Linked DNA regions of Planctopirus limnophila DSM 3776. The protein of the gene in region 2 binds, or shares a complex with, the protein of the main gene of each other region. Links are inferred from orthologs where the notes say so. Each region holds a gene or a part of one and is shown on either strand. Other genes may lie near its edges.

What was found.
Region 1: the proteins of prfA (region 2) and prmC are in contact, whole or in part, in a crystal structure (PDB 2B3T), measured with the Escherichia coli proteins. The link is inferred for Planctopirus limnophila DSM 3776 from one-to-one orthologs.

What each region holds. Positions count from the first base shown.
Region 1 is NC_014148.1:5,093,841-5,101,420, reverse strand. What follows is about bases 1,916-4,878. They hold prmC (peptide chain release factor N(5)-glutamine methyltransferase), read right to left. Parts: upstream 3,878-4,878; coding sequence 2,954-3,877; downstream 1,916-2,953. Other genes in these bases: PLIM_RS20425 (metallophosphoesterase), read right to left, coding at 4,218-4,878; PLIM_RS20435 (RsmE family RNA methyltransferase), read right to left, coding at 2,141-2,896; PLIM_RS20440 (hypothetical protein), read right to left, coding at 1,916-2,111. In the rest of the region: PLIM_RS20450 (tetratricopeptide repeat protein), read right to left, coding at 1-1,118; PLIM_RS20445 (hypothetical protein), read right to left, coding at 1,397-1,906; more of PLIM_RS20440, read right to left, coding at 1,914-1,915; more of PLIM_RS20425, read right to left, coding at 4,879-5,291; PLIM_RS20420 (DUF1501 domain-containing protein), read right to left, coding at 5,484-6,881; PLIM_RS20415 (DUF1549 and DUF1553 domain-containing protein), read right to left, coding at 6,967-7,580. UniProt on the Escherichia coli protein: Methylates the class 1 translation termination release factors RF1/PrfA and RF2/PrfB on the glutamine residue of the universally conserved GGQ motif, i.e. on 'Gln-235' in RF1 and on 'Gln-252' in RF2.
Region 2 is NC_014148.1:1,177,460-1,184,920, forward strand. The notes cover bases 1,397-4,240. They hold prfA (peptide chain release factor 1), read right to left. Parts: upstream 3,443-4,240; coding sequence 2,351-3,442; downstream 1,397-2,350. Other genes in these bases: PLIM_RS04790 (OmpH family outer membrane protein), read right to left, coding at 1,397-1,814; PLIM_RS04805 (type B 50S ribosomal protein L31), read right to left, coding at 3,676-3,933. In the rest of the region: PLIM_RS04785 (UDP-3-O-acyl-N-acetylglucosamine deacetylase), read right to left, coding at 26-961; more of PLIM_RS04790, read right to left, coding at 1,137-1,396; PLIM_RS04810 (NAD(P)/FAD-dependent oxidoreductase), read left to right, coding at 4,375-5,706; PLIM_RS04815 (YybH family protein), read left to right, coding at 6,053-7,006; PLIM_RS04820 (tetratricopeptide repeat protein), read left to right, coding at 7,054-7,461. UniProt on the Escherichia coli protein: Peptide chain release factor 1 directs the termination of translation in response to the peptide chain termination codons UAG and UAA.

The DNA.
Region 1 (7,580 bases), 3.9 Mb from region 2 along the record:
TCAGGGCTGGCTGTGTTTGTGGCAGCATTGCCTTGCCAGAAATCATTGCCAGATGGCTGAGAGTTCGACGAATTAGCGTTAGCGACTCCGGCGTTGGCAGGAGAACTGTTCATCCCATTCGATGCCATACCTGGAGATGACATTCCTGGAGATGACATTCCTGGAGATGACAGTGCCCAGGCATCGCTGGCAGTGGGGTTGCCTGCCGGTGGAATCATGGAGTTTGTGGATGTTGAACCTGCAGGTTGAGAGCCAGCGGGAGTGTTGGCCCATTCGGGCATCAGGTCATTTCGAGGCGTTCGACCTGCGGGAACTGCAGCCGCATTTCGATGGCTGGCCAGTTGAGTATCCTGTCCTGCAGGTGGGCCATCCGGAAAGAGTGTCGCCATATTCCGCTGGACTTCTTCTTCCGAGGCGACAGCCTGAAACATCGCCAGCGATTCGTCATAGCGGTTCTGTTTTCCGTAAACGAGACCGAGATTCAAATGGGCCACTCGGTGTTTGTTATCGGATTCGATGGCCTGCTTCAGATAGCCTTCGGCCCGGTCGAGTTCGCCGCGGAGAAAGTGAGAATAACCGACGTCGCTGAGGAGATTGGCATCTGTGGGCTTTCGTTGCATCGCCACGCGATAGTGTTGATCAGCCAGACGGTAATCTTCTCGACGGTCGGCGATCACAGCCAGACGATGATGAGCTTCTGCGTGTTGAGGCTCACTTAAGAGGACACTTTCGTAAGCGTCGACGGCCTGATCCCACTTCTGTTGCGATTCGTACTTGGCCCCATCTCTCATGAGATCACGAATCGATCGATTGGATGACAGGCGTGTGTTATCTCCAAACGGTTGATCCGGGTTTTCGAGCCGAGTGTCTTTTTTCTTTGAAGGAGAAGTTCCAGAACCACCGCGAAAGGCGACGGGAGTCTCTTTGCGAGAGCCCAGCAGATCTTCCAGCTCTTCCTGCTTGGGAGATTTCTTCCCGTCTGATTTGGAACTGGCAATTTTCGAGTTTGTGCTATCGGTGGATTTGGATTTCGAGCCGAAGAGACTCCCCTTCGAGGATGCGCACCCGGAGAAGGCGATCAGAACCGCCAGGGCCATGCCGATGATTTGTGGTCGCATACCCACCATCCTTGGTGTGCTACATTGAAGGCTCATCCTTGAGCCTGCTGGAAATTCTTCCCGGATTTGTAATGCCAGGAGAGATCTTCCGTGTCGACAAACTCCACGATTTGACGAACGAAAAAACAGGCGATCCTTGCCGATTTTTTTCGTTTCAGGCGGAACGTATTCGTTTCGACAAATCTTGTCGAGAGGAAGTCCGGGAGTGAGTGCACAGAAAATAATCGCTCAGCTCAAGAACGCTGATTCCAGTGTCATATCCTGGTGAGCCATGTAATTCAGGACTTCTTCCGCTTACTGGAAGCTGAAGAGTCGGAGTTTTGGGAAGGCTGGTTAAACTGGAGGTAGGATTTCTGTCGAGCGGCGGCATCGTGCCCAACTGGCGGCTGGGGTGGCGTAAAATCTGGCCATGAGAAACCAAAGTTGTAGCCACTATGGGGAGTCGCCCCATAGTGTGGCGACTGAGCAATGGAGGGATCGACCATGCCATCCTGTGGCGAAGTCCCTGTTTGAGACTGACTGCCAGAGGGGGAATCAACCGGGAGATGCATGCCCGGCGGTGGAGTTCCCGGAACCACAGTCGCGTGGCCGGGTGTCCCCATGGCGGTATGCTGGTGGAATTGCAGCGCTTTGTAATAGGTACTGCTGAACCCGCCCGGCTGATGGTAATCGGGCATCATGAAGCAGGAAGAACTGCTCGCACTCAACGATATCCACAGCATTCCTGCAATTGCACGCCTGGGCGTGAATTTTACCAGCAGCCAGCTTTGCTGATCATGTGCAAGCATGGCAGGTTCACATTCCTTGGGTGATCAGATTCACCAGCCGTTCAAGAGCCCGTTTCGATATCGAGATTATCGACAAAGAGAGGCGGGAGACTTCGCCGGAATACGGGATGATCTCAATCCGTGCCAATGATCGGCAATCTTGGCCGATAAACCGTCCCTTGAGCGACACCGTGGCGATGTGCAGCGACGTTTTGACGAGGTTCATTGAAAGTTTTCGCGAAGGCACCAGCAGTCTTAAAGTGAGAATTCATTCAGGGCGAGCGATGTGAGCGCAATTGCGGCTGTCTCTGTCCTCAATACAAATTGCCCCAGTCGCACAGGGCGCGCACCAGAGGTCATCAATTGCGATTCTTCTTCAGAAGTCCAGCCCCCTTCCGGGCCAATCAGAATCGCTAACGATGTATTTTCTAATGGCATGCGGGAATTTGCAGAGGCGATCGGCTGTGAATCGTTGGAGGCTTTTCGAGCGACAAGCGGAGCTTGCAAACTGCCGAACCATTGGGTCGGATGGTCTTTCCTGTTCAACCAGTCGGTCAAGCGCGCTGGTTCTTCGATCTCCATCAGCCAGTCGCGATGGGATTGTTTACAGGCACTGATCACGGTTTGCCGGAGTCTTTCCAGTTTGCTTTCTCGCGGATCGACGACCGATCTTTGAGTGATCAGCGGAACAAATCTCGATACGCCCAGTTCTGTCAGCTTTTCAACCATCCAATCGAGCCGATCCCCTTTGGGAGTCGCGACCAGCAGTGTCAATTGCAGAGCGGGTGGTGATGAGTGCTGGATGCCACTCACGATTCTGAGACCGACATCTTTGCGACCGGGACGGATGACTTCGGCTGTAGCCGAGTTTCCGTGCCCATCAAAGAGCACAATTTGCTGACCTGTTTTAACACGCAGCACATGGAGTGCGTGATGCGCTTCCGATCCTTCCAGGAGGAGTTCTCCAGAATCGAGAGGCTTCAGCAATTCGGGATGAAAAAATCGAGACATGACAGCCGCCAGCAATCGACAGTTCAAACTGCCAAAGTAAGTTCAGAAATCAGCCATTCAGGATCTTTTCTGCAGTTTCAGCACTCGCGGCAGTTGTGAAAGATCTTTGACAACCTGCACCAGCGACCAGTCAGGCTGGGCTTGTGCGTAATTCATCAGGGCTGGTGCCTGCTCGGAAGTGAATTCGAGAAGCATCCATCCCCCGGGAAGCAAATGTTTCGCTCCTTCAGCAATGAGAGGTCGCAGCAGATCCATGCCATCGGCCCCTCCGTCCAGTGCCAGCCTTGGCTCATGCCGGCGAACATCTTCCTCGAGTGATTCGATATCCGCAGTGGGAATGTAAGGGGGATTCGAAACAATCAGGTCAAAGGGTGGTTCGTTCTCCAGTGGTTCCAGTAGCGAGCCTTGCCGCAATTCCACGCGGTCGGCCAATGAATGACGTGCGAGATTTTGCCTCGCCACCGCCAGAGCTTTATCGGATAGATCCGTCGCAATCAGTTGGGCTGTGGGAAGCTGCCGGGCCAGAGTAATGGCCAGGCATCCTGAACCTGTACACAGATCGACAATCCGCCAAGAGCGAGATGCGACAGAAGCGGTGTCATCTGCGGGTGTGGGTTTGAGGCAGGAAATCGCTTCGACGATCAGTGTTTCTGAATCAGGTCGTGGAATGAGGACATCGGCATTCACAGAAAAAGAGAGACTGAAGAATTCGCGTTCACCCACCAGATAAGCGACAGGCTCTTGCCTGGCTCGCCTTTGGACGAGGTCGCGCATGCTGGCGCGAACTTCTTCCGTGAGTTCTTCATCATAGTGAGTGTAAAGCTGAATGCGATGACACTGACGGGCATGTGCCAGAAGAACTTCGGCATCCAGGCGCGGAGTGGCTGAGCCATGCTTTTTCAGATGAGCCGTCGTCCATTCCAGAACCTTGCGGATGGTCCATTGGCCGGAGTTTGCGGAAGCCTGAGAATCTGCAGTCACATTATCTCACTGGTAAAACAGACGCTGTTCGATCAAATTCCTCCCCAAGCGAGCAGCACCAGAGCTTATGACACCCAGATTCTGAAGCACGGGATTCAATGTCTATTGAACCAGCATTGGAGGAACTTTCCTACTGAAGGGGAGTGGAACTGGAAAGGGGGCAAGAGATTCTGGCGAACCGCCGCCAACGCGCATTCCCTGATTTCACTCAACAGCGTATGCGACACTTCCGTCTTTCGTGCCTTGCTTACGGCACGCTTTTGATTGACAAGAAGCTCCAGGCGTTGCACCGCCTATTGACGATTCCTTACGATAGAACAATCCCCATAAATACAGAGTCTTATTTAGATTTTTTCGATACAGGTGAACCCTTGAGTTCGAAATGGCTTTGCGTTGAATGATTGGATTTGTTCAGCACGGGTGAGTAATCCGTAACGGCAATCGTGCCATCCGTCTGGAATTCGAGCAATCTTAACCAGCCGTCACCGCCATGGGGCCTCACCTGGTAATTTACCAGCATCTGATGCACATCTCTGCCATCTGGTGTCTGGCTGGTGAGCCGCCCGAGGCCATCGTTCAGGACATGGCCATTGAGTGTGAGAATAAAGTTCTCATGCTGACTGACCAGCTGTTCCCACAGCTCGGCTCCATCGGTCACGTCGTCTCCAGTATTCTTTGCCACGGCGTAAGCATGCGGATTCCAGTTCTGCTTAGTCCCCAGGTTTTTCCAGTCATAGCGAGTATCATCATAGTACATATAGGCATGGGTAATCAGTATGACTTCATGAGCAGGATGGGCTTTGGCCACTTCGTTCGCCCAGCGGACCACATCCTTGCGTGGGCCAAATTCGAGGCATAGCACCAGAAACTTGCGTCCAGCGGTTTCAAAGTGATGATAGCTGTTCTCCATCCGCCCAGGCTCTTTGTCGTAGATTCCACCGAACGTGGGGAGATCTTGGAAACTGGCCAGTGGAAAGTATTCTGAAAAAAGTGTCTTGCGATCAGTGGCGCTTCCACCGGCACTGTAATCGTGATTCCCTGGCACCATAAAGTAGGGCACCTGCCCATCCAGTTGTTGCATAGCCGCCCGAGCAAGTTCCCATTCGATTTTTGAACTGGTGTTCGTGATATCTCCCAGATGCAAGACGGCCGCAATGTTTCGAGAGGCTTTTTGCTCGACAATCCAGCGAGTCTGGGCCAGAAAGGTTTCTGGAAATTTCTGGCTGTAGTTTTGCGTATCCGGGAGAACGGCAATCGTAAAGCTGCCAGGTTGAATCGCTGCTGGTGGGCCATCCACGAGCTTAGCGTCCTGGTAAGGATCGTTTTCGACGGCAACAGCCAGTTGCTGAATGGAGGGGAGAATCATTCCCGAGGCGGCGAGTTGAAGAATGGTGCGACGGCTGATTTCCGACATCGGATTCGATTCCTGAAGCAGGTTCTATCGTTGAAGCGAGTGCCTGATGGTCTGCGCTACTCATGAATAGAGACCTTAACTTGCGAGAGATTTCAAGTCTTCGCCGGACCACAAAAGCTCATCAAAATTTGATCTTCTCCCGGCAAGAATCTTTCTTTAGGCAACGATCCAACTCCAGGCGAAGATCCTGCTTTAAGCAAAGATTTCGGAGACAACGTGACCGAGCGCTGCAGCGAGTGGTCGATTGCCGCGATCTCGAAGTTCTGTCTCTGGTGGAACTCCGATCGCAGAGAACATCGTCGCTGCGAGATCGTCCAAAGCCACAGGATCTTTCTCAGGGAAAGCACCGGTCTTATCGGATGTGCCATGGACGTAGCCTTTTTTCGTCCCTCCACCCGCCAGCAGCACACTATAGCACTGCGGCCAGTGATCCCGGCTGATATTGGCATTGAGCCGGGGCGTGCGACCAAATTCGCCCATCCAGACAATGAGCGTCTGGTCGAGCAGGCCGCGTTCTTCCAGATCGAGAATCAATGTCGGTAATGTCTGATCCAGTAAGGGGAGGTGATAATCTTTGAGAATGGGATACATGCGGGTGTTATCAAATCCGTGGGTATCCCAGCCCTCTTCTTTACGTCGGCCACCAATACTCTTCGAGTAGTAGACACTGACAAACTTGACGCCGCGCTCGACGAGACGGCGTGCCAGGAGACAGCCTTGGCCATACTCCGTGCGACCATAGCGATCTCTAACGCTTGCTGACTCTTCATCAATCGCAAATGCCTGGCGGATTTTTGGCGAGTTCAGCATTGATACAGCACGGGAGTAATAATCTTCGAGGCCGCGTGCAGCGACTGCTGCATCGCCGAGTTTGGCCTGAGCGTTGATCATCTGCTGCAGTTGCCGACGATTTTCGAGCCGTGCCGTCGAAACGCCGGCTGGCAGGCTGAGTTCCGGCAAGCCGAAGCCTGGGGCATTTGGGTCAGCGGTGACGAGAAGAGGATCGTGCACTTTCCCCAGAAAGCTCGCGTGCTGGCCGGGGGTCACTTCGCCATCGCGAATGACGTGTGGGTAAGCCACAAATGTCGGCATGCCATTGGTATTGGGTGCATATCGATCCACCACAGAACCATAAGCCGGGAAGAGATCGAGCGTGTCGCGCAGGCGGATATCATCGACAGCGGGTGGATGGCCGGTGAGTGCATAGTAGGAGGCACTGTTGTGGTTCTTCATGGTGTGCCACACTGTGCGGAGCAATGTAACGCGATTCATGACCTCTGCCATTCGGGGCAGGTGCTCGCAGATTGACAGTCCTGGGACGGATGTCGAGATCGTTTCAAACTGGCTGCGGGTGCCATCCGGTGCCAGTGGCTTCATGTCGAAGGTATCAACATGGCTTGGCCCACCAAACTGGTAAAGAAAGATGACAGACTTCGCCGTCGACATGGCGGCCGGTAACTCAGCAGCCGCTTGATCCTGAGCGGCCAGCCACCGAGGTAAGGTCAACCCAAAACCAGCCATGCCACCGGCCGTTAATAACTGACGGCGAGGAAGTTTCTGACTCAACAATTTCTGTAGATGATGATTCATATTGCTACCACTCACTATCGCTTGCAAAAACCATCACTACAGAAACATAAGATGAATCGGCGGGCCAACTCTCAAGTAACGGGCGCTAATGCCTCAATAAAAATTCATCACTATTGAGCAAGGCCCATAGAATGTCTTCAAAGCCCTCACGAGGCGTGGGTGACTTCTCGATGTATTTCCTATGCGTTTCCGCTTCCAGGGAAGTGGGTGCTCGACTGATTGTGCGCCAGTAAAGTTCTTCAATGGCCGAGGGATCAGTCTCGCGATGATCTGTAGCGAGTGTTTTCAGAATGTTATCTGGATTGGTCACCCACTCCTGAATGAGTTTGCCGCCAATCAATTGAAATGTCTGGGTCAGTGTCGTTTCGGTGGTTCGCTCGCAATCGCACGATTGCAATCGTTGTGGCCGACCAAATTCTCGTAGAAATCGATCTGCCAAAGTGGTCTTTCCTCGCCGGAAAGCCATGGCCTGGACCCCTGGCAAGGCCTGAGCCCGCTGGATCTGCGGATGATCAGCAAAGTTTGGCCTTACGTCCGTCGCCTGACTGATGGCGTCGAGTAACTGCTCGGCACTTAATCGTTTGACGTAGCTATGCGAAAAGAAAACTTCGTCTCGCGAATTGCTGGGATTTGTTGTCGAACTCGATTGATAGACGGCTGAATTCGCAATCGTGTTCACCAGCCACTTCAGATCGCAAT
Region 2 (7,461 bases):
ACATCAAAGGTTATACGCAATCAACCTAGGACTGTAAGGCCATCTCTTGCGGTAAATCTTTTAAAGGGAAGTGGGGTTGGAAACATACATATTCAGGAGCCCGAATGATTTCGTGAGTCTGCTTGATCCGTTCAATAATCTGGTGATTGTGATGGTGCCCGGTGCGGAAGGCCCGGAAGTGGCCATGCAGATCACAGCCAATCAGGGCGAAATCGCCAATACAATCGAGAATCTTGTGGCGGACGCATTCATCTCGCGTCCGCAGTGCGTTTCCAATCGGGCCATCAGGGCCAAAAATGAGAAGATCTTTTTCTGTGACACGCTGGCCGTAACCCTGGCTTTGAAGATATTTGACTTCCTCTTCAGCGACGAAGGTCCGAGCAAAAGCCACCAGGGTAATAAATGTCTCGGGGGTGACTTCCAGCGAAAAGGACTGAGGTTTGATTGGTGAGCGCGGGCCGTAATCGAGTTCGTAAGTAATCACCAGGCCATGCCGACTGATGGGACTGGCTGACAAAGCGACCGAGTCGTTTTCGGTCACAATTGCCTGAGGCTGGGTGACCACGATCAGGTCGCGATAGGCATTCTGTTCGACAATCCCACCATCGAGCAGGCACTGTACGAAATCGAGGCTTGATCCATCACAGCCTGGAGGTTCTGGAGCATTGAGACGTACCAGGCAATTATCAATCTGCAGACCAGCGAGGGCAGCCATCACATGTTCGATCAACTCGACAGTGACTCCACCTTGTGAAATGGCGGTGCGACGCTCTTTGCGGATGACGTTCTCAATACGAGCCTGCACAGGGCCGGTCGATTTGAGATCTGTCCGCTGGAAGCTGATCCCCATTCCTTCGGCCTGCGGATGAAACGAAATGGTGACATCGGCATTCGTAAAGAAGCCGATCCCACTCATTTCAACGGCCCGTTCCAGTGTTCTCTGGCGTCTGGGCGCGCGCATGACCTGCTCCATCGGGGAAGAAGACCGGTTAATCAAGCTACATCGTAATTTAGGATGCAGCAGGAACTCGCAAGCGATGCAACATGAATTCTGAGTCTGTAGATATCTTAGTCACGAGAGCAAGAGAGCCACAGGTCGTAATGACTTAAGACCTGTGGCGTGACTTTGCTTATGATTAGCGAGATGTTCCAGGGCGGGTGGCTTCTGCAGCTCGTGGGGCTGCTGCGCCAGCGGCACCTGTAAACTTCTGGTTCAGATACTTCAGCACGGGCTGAGTAATATCGTTTTCAGCTTCGAAGTAGACGACCTGGCGGTTCATGCCCTGGATCAATCCCTGAGGATTGTCACGATCGAGCTCTTCGCTGCTGAACCGCAAGACCAGTGTGTACTTGTAGTACTGGGCATACTTGGCGACGGCATCAGTCACTTCGAGGTAGACTGTGTGATAAATTTCGCTTTCCTTTTTGAGGAACTCACGCTGGGCGGAGCGGCGAAAGGCTTCGAATTCGGCAGATGATGTGGCGAGTTGCTTTTCGGTAGCCGAGAATTCGGGGCTGCCTTCTTTGAAGCTCTTCATTTTCTGCTGAAGGGCCTGAAGGTTGGTGGCCATTTCCTTGGCTTTGACTTCGCTCTGCTCGATTTCGGCCTTGAGGTCTTCGCGGAGGACTTCAAACTTTTTGTACTGCTTGAAGATCACGGCCATGTCGATCAGTGCCACTTTGTGAGCACGAGCAGCATCCGCAGCAGGTGCCTGAGCCAATGCTGGCTGGCTGATGTTGATGGCAGCAAAAGAGACAGCCAGGACAAGGGCCACACGGGCCAGTTGATGCAGCGGACGAATAACGATGTTCACGGCGCGGGCACTCCTTTGCAAGCCGGGTTTCAACATTCACAATGCGGTGCAGATCCGCCGTAGATCAAAAACTGGTCAGCCAAGACACAGATCTGATACTGCAGAGGCCCGTTTCTTCGAACATGCCTTCATGGCAAGTTTTCGGGAACGTATGCCCGCTCGTTCAGGGAATTTCCCAAAGGAGTCGCGAATCGTCAAGACGAAGAGAAGAGCGGAAGAGCCGTTCTGTCGGCAAAAATGGCCGATGAGTGGGCGATAGGATCGATTTCATCGGTAGAGTGGCATGAAATCGATGTGAATACTGCACAAAAGAACACATTTTGCTTATAAGGATATACTGCCTGCGGATTTCGTAGTTAACAGTGCGAACGCTGCCTGGAAGAGGGGTGAGCGGATAAGTCATCGGCTTCCCAGGAAATAACAGCGAGTTGTTGGTCGCGAAGACATGCTTGCCCAGAGCTGCAAGAATGGCACACAGTGGTGATGATCGATGAGCAGATGAGTCTGCAGTAATTGAAGCAATTCCGGGAATTGCTTCAATTACTGGGCGCCACATTGCCCTTGAGGCGTTCTTCGCGATCGAACGCCAGAATCGGATTGATCAGCTCATCGAGATTTCCCTGCATGATCTGATCGAGTTTGTAAACGGTCAGGCCGATGCGATGATCTGTGAGGCGGTTCTGAGGGAAGTTGTACGTGCGGATGCGTTCGCTTCGATCACCAGACCCCACGAGAGTTCGCCGCTGTTCGGCCCGGACTGCATGAGCCTGAGACTCCCTTAATTCCATGAGCCGGGATCGCAGGACGCGCAGTGCTTTGGCTTTGTTTTTGTGCTGACTTTTTTCATCCTGAATACGCACCACCAAGCCCGAGGGAATGTGGGTAATACGCACGGCGGATTCGGTCTTATTCACTTTTTGACCACCGGGGCCGCCGGCACGCATGGTATCGATTCGAAGATCTTCATCACGGATCTCGACATCGATTTCACTGGCTTCCGCCATGACGGCGACTGTCGCAGCACTGGTGTGGACACGGCCCTGAGTTTCCGTTTCCGGAACACGCTGGACACGATGCCCGCCACTTTCAAACTGTAAGCGGTGATAGGCGCCGGAACCGGTGATGGTGATTACGACTTCCTTAAGACCACCCAGTTCGGACGTGGTTAACTCCATGACTTCGTATTTCCAGCCCTGGAGATCGACGTACCGGGTGTACATTTCATAGAGATCGCGGGCAAACAGAGCGGCTTCATCTCCGCCTGTTCCCGCACGAATTTCCATGATCAGGCTGCCGCGAGTGAGCGAATCGCCGGCGGTCACCATGTCTTCGAGTTCGGTCTTCAGTGGTTCGAAGCGGGGCTTCAGTTCATCGATTTCGGCTTGCGCAATCTCTTTGGTTTCATCATCGGTGGCTTCCGCCAGCATGGTTTCTGCAGCGAGCAGATCGTCCTGCAAGGTGTTGAATTCACGAACGGTCGAGGCAATTTTTGATAAGCCTCCGTGCTCTCGCTGAATTTCCAGCATCTTGCTGACATCCGCCAGCACTTCCGGATCCTGAAGTTGTGCTTCCAGCTCTTCGAAGCGTGCGAGCTTGGCCTGAAGTGTGGGGAACATGCGGGTTGTCATGGCAAAATCCGGACGATAGAAGGACAAGAGATGATCAGAGCATCAAGTCGCTCATGGAAGCAGGAATCTGGCGTTGATTGTGAGCTATACCGATGGATCGGGAACTCTCATTGATTAGCCACCAGAAAACGGCAATGCCGTCGGATCAGCCGACCCGACGGCAATGAGGTACGGCAGCAGCCGGCAGGAGCCATGAAATCGGCCCAGCCAACAGCCCCGGAGGACTCTGATCACTACTTCTTTTCGCGTTTATCCCAGTTGTACTTCTTCTGGAACTTCTCAACGCGACCCGCAGTATCGATGAACTTCTGCTTGCCGGTGAAGAAGGGGTGGGAGAGCGAGCTGATATCGACCGTCACCAGTGGAAGCTGACGCCCTTCGTAATCACCGGTTTTTTCGGTCTTGATTGTCGAGCGAGTGACGAACTTTTCGCCCGTGGACATGTCCAGAAAGACAACTTCGCGATACTGGGGGTGAATGTCTTTTTTCATCGGCCTAACCTTGAATTCTTCTCTATTTGAAGAGCCACCACCCAACGAGCGGGGAGCAATATCCTGAATTTTGACTCACAAGTGTTCAACTGCCATGTGAGATGCAAATGATTTTGTGCAGGCTGTGCTCGAAAAAACACAATTCCACCAAACTTTTGCGGTATGGAGAGTGTAACTTCCACAAAATCGAGTCGCAAGGAAGCGGGCTGTTTGCCGTAAACTCATAAATCAAAGAGGTTTGCAATGACCAGTCGTTCACAGAATCTCAGTTCCAGTGGTTGTTCAAACTTCCGGAACGTCGATTTGTCAGGGGAACTGGGCACTGTGAAGCATTAAAGTGACCATTGAATGCAGTTACGAGTGTGTGGCCGTTTCGATGATCATGATGCAGAGAATTTCTGAAACGCCCCTGGCCATCGTCCTTCAGCGAAAGTCAAATTGATGAGCCTTTCTGGTAAGCATCGCGTGGTGATTGTCGGCGGCGGATTTGGAGGCCTGACCACGGCCAAAGCTCTGCGGAAAACCCCGGTTGATATTACGCTAGTGGATCGACGGAATTTTCATCTCTTTCAGCCGCTGCTTTATCAAGTGGCTACGGGAGGGTTATCTCCCGGAAATATTGCCGCCCCTTTGCGATCGATTTTTGCGAGGCAAAGAAATGTCCATGTGGTCATGGATGAAGTGATCGGGTTTGACCTGCCGAGGCGGCGGGTTCTGCTCCAGGAAGGAGAACTCGCATTTGATTCGCTGGTGGTGGCTGCGGGTGCGAAGACAGGCTACTTCGGCAATGATCAATGGGCCGAAAATGCCCCGGGTCTGAAAACTGTCGAGGATGCCATCGAGATCCGCGGGCGTGTCCTGACGGCTTTTGAAGAGGCCGATAAGCTGCCGACGCCTCAGGCCCGCGAACATCTGCTGACGTTTGTGGTGGTGGGTGCCGGCCCGACGGGTGTTGAACTGGCGGGAACTCTCGCTGAAATTGCCCGCCATACACTCCGGCATGATTTCCGCATTATTAATCCTGCCGAGACCCGCATCATTCTGATCGATGCGGCCCCGCGCATTCTCATGGCGTATGCCGAAGACCTTGCGCTGAATGCGCAAAAGAAACTGATGGACATGGGTGTGGAAGTCCGCACGCAGGTCAAAATTCAAAAAGTGGATGCCTCGGGTGTAGAAGTGATGACGGCACAGGGAGTCGAACAGATCGCTGCGGCGAATGTCCTTTGGGCGGCGGGTGTGACGGCTTCACCACTTGCAAAATTGCTTTCGGAAGCCACTGGTGCGCCACTCGATCGTCAAGGACGGATTGAAGTTCAAAGCGATCTCACGCTGCCGGGACATCCTCAAGTTTATGTGATTGGGGATATGGCCCATTTCAAACTTCCCAGTGGGCAGGCCGTTCCTGGTGTGGCTCCGGCGGCAATGCAGCAGGGGAAATATGTGGCTAAAGCGATTCAATCGCGCTTTCAAAACGTTTCTTTATCACCGTTCACCTATACCGATCTGGGGAGCATGGCCACGATTGGCCGGAAGGCAGCGATCGCGCAGATTGGAACATGGAAGTTCACAGGACTCATTGCCTGGATCCTGTGGCTGTTTATTCATCTGATTCAAATCGTCAGCTTTGAAAGCCGTATTCTGGTGCTGATTCAATGGGCGTGGAACTATCTCACATTCAGTCGTTCGGCCCGGTTGATTACGCAAAGTGGCTATACCCACGGCGGACATCTGCGAACCACCCATGTCACAAATTCGGCGGATAACAGTTAGGGAAAAGTGTGATGAAGTAATACGGATACCATTAAGCGACTGCGCGGCGGGCGGCTAAGAGTGAGCCTTCAAGCCCCAGCGATTTTCGACACGAACTGGGGGTTCGCGAAGACGCTCAACCCCAGCCACCCGACGCCTAAGACAAAGTCAGGTGTGGTGGCAGGGCACGCGCATGGGCTGGGAATAAACAATTTTTGACTGCTAAAAGTGTTTATTCAGCGAGATGAATAATCGCGAGGCATTCTTCGTGACAAACTGTTTCGCGAGGCAGAGAATCAAAATCGTCTTCACAGCATGGTGATCATGCGGTTGTCGCGCCAGTTGCCACACACCAGGAGAAGCTCTCATGCGTACTCGATTTGTGTTCGCTTTGCTGGCTGTTTTCACTTTGAGTCTGACGATCTGGCAGGCACAAAGTCTTGAACCAGCCAATTCCCAGGAAGTTCCTCAGTCGAAAAAGCTGAATGAGTCAACCGATCTGGAGGAATTGAAAGCCTCTGCCGCTGGATTTGAGAGAGCTTTTAATGCAGGAGATGCGAAAGCGATTGCAGCGCAATTCACAGAGTTGGCTGAGACCGTGGATGAGGAAGGGAACATTCTGGAAGGTCGTGCGAATATCGAAAGCCGATTTGCGGAATTGTTCAAGGATTATCCCAAAGCTCAGATCGCCGTGACGTTGACATCGCTGCGATTGATCAGTCCGGATGTGGCGGTTGAAGATGGGTATAGCATGACGACTCTGGATCCGAGCCAGCCAGGTTCGCGATCTCCCTATGCGGTGGTGCATCTTAAACGTGACGGAAAGTGGCTGATGGCCAGTGTCCGTGATTTTCCGGCTGAATCGACAGAGGCGACTGCCCATGAAGAGCTTCAGGCTCTGGAATGGCTGGTTGGTCACTGGGTTGACGAAAGTCCTGAGGGACGTGTCGAAACCACCTGCCAGTGGTCGGAAGACGGCAATTATCTGATGCAGGATTATGTTGTGAAGTCGCGGTGGGGAGGGGTGATGAAAGGATCGCAGCGTATTGGCTGGGATCCCTTGCGGCGTACTGTGCGTTCGTGGGCGTTTGATCAGAGTGGAGCATTTACTGAAGCGACGTGGACTCCATTGGAAGATGCCTGGATCGTGAATGCCGAAGGTGTCACGCCAGATGGTCGTCGAGTCTCGGTTACGCGGCAGATCACGTTATTTGACAACGACTCCTTCCAGATCGATTCCAGAAACCTGCTGATTGGCAATGAAATCCAGCCTGATGCCTCGGTACGGGTGGTTCGACGCCCACCGGCACCATTGCAGTAATCGTCTTGATCGACTGATGAATTGAATTCACAACCGGAGACATCCCGATGAAGACTTACGCATGGATTCTGACAGGTCTGGTGATCGCAAGTTTGACGATACTTGCTGAAACTCAGGTTTTTGGGCGCGGTGGTGGTGGTGGCCGTGGCGGTGGAGGTGGGGGCGGCGGTGGTCGAGTCGGTGGTGGTGGTGGCGGATTCAGTGGAGGCGGCGGTGCGAGGCCATCTGTGGGGAGTTCACCTTCCTTCAGTCGTCCTTCGCCACCAGCGGCCAGTCGACCAGCGGCACCCGCAGCGCGGCCATCTGCTCCACAAGCTCGTCCCGCGACACCTGCTGCCAGACCTTCCATCCCAAATTCTGGTGCAGGCGCGCGGCCGAGTATTGGTGGCAGCAACATTGGCTCGGGAAGTCGCCCGGCAGTTCAGCCTGGTACTCGACCCAATGTTGGTGCTGGC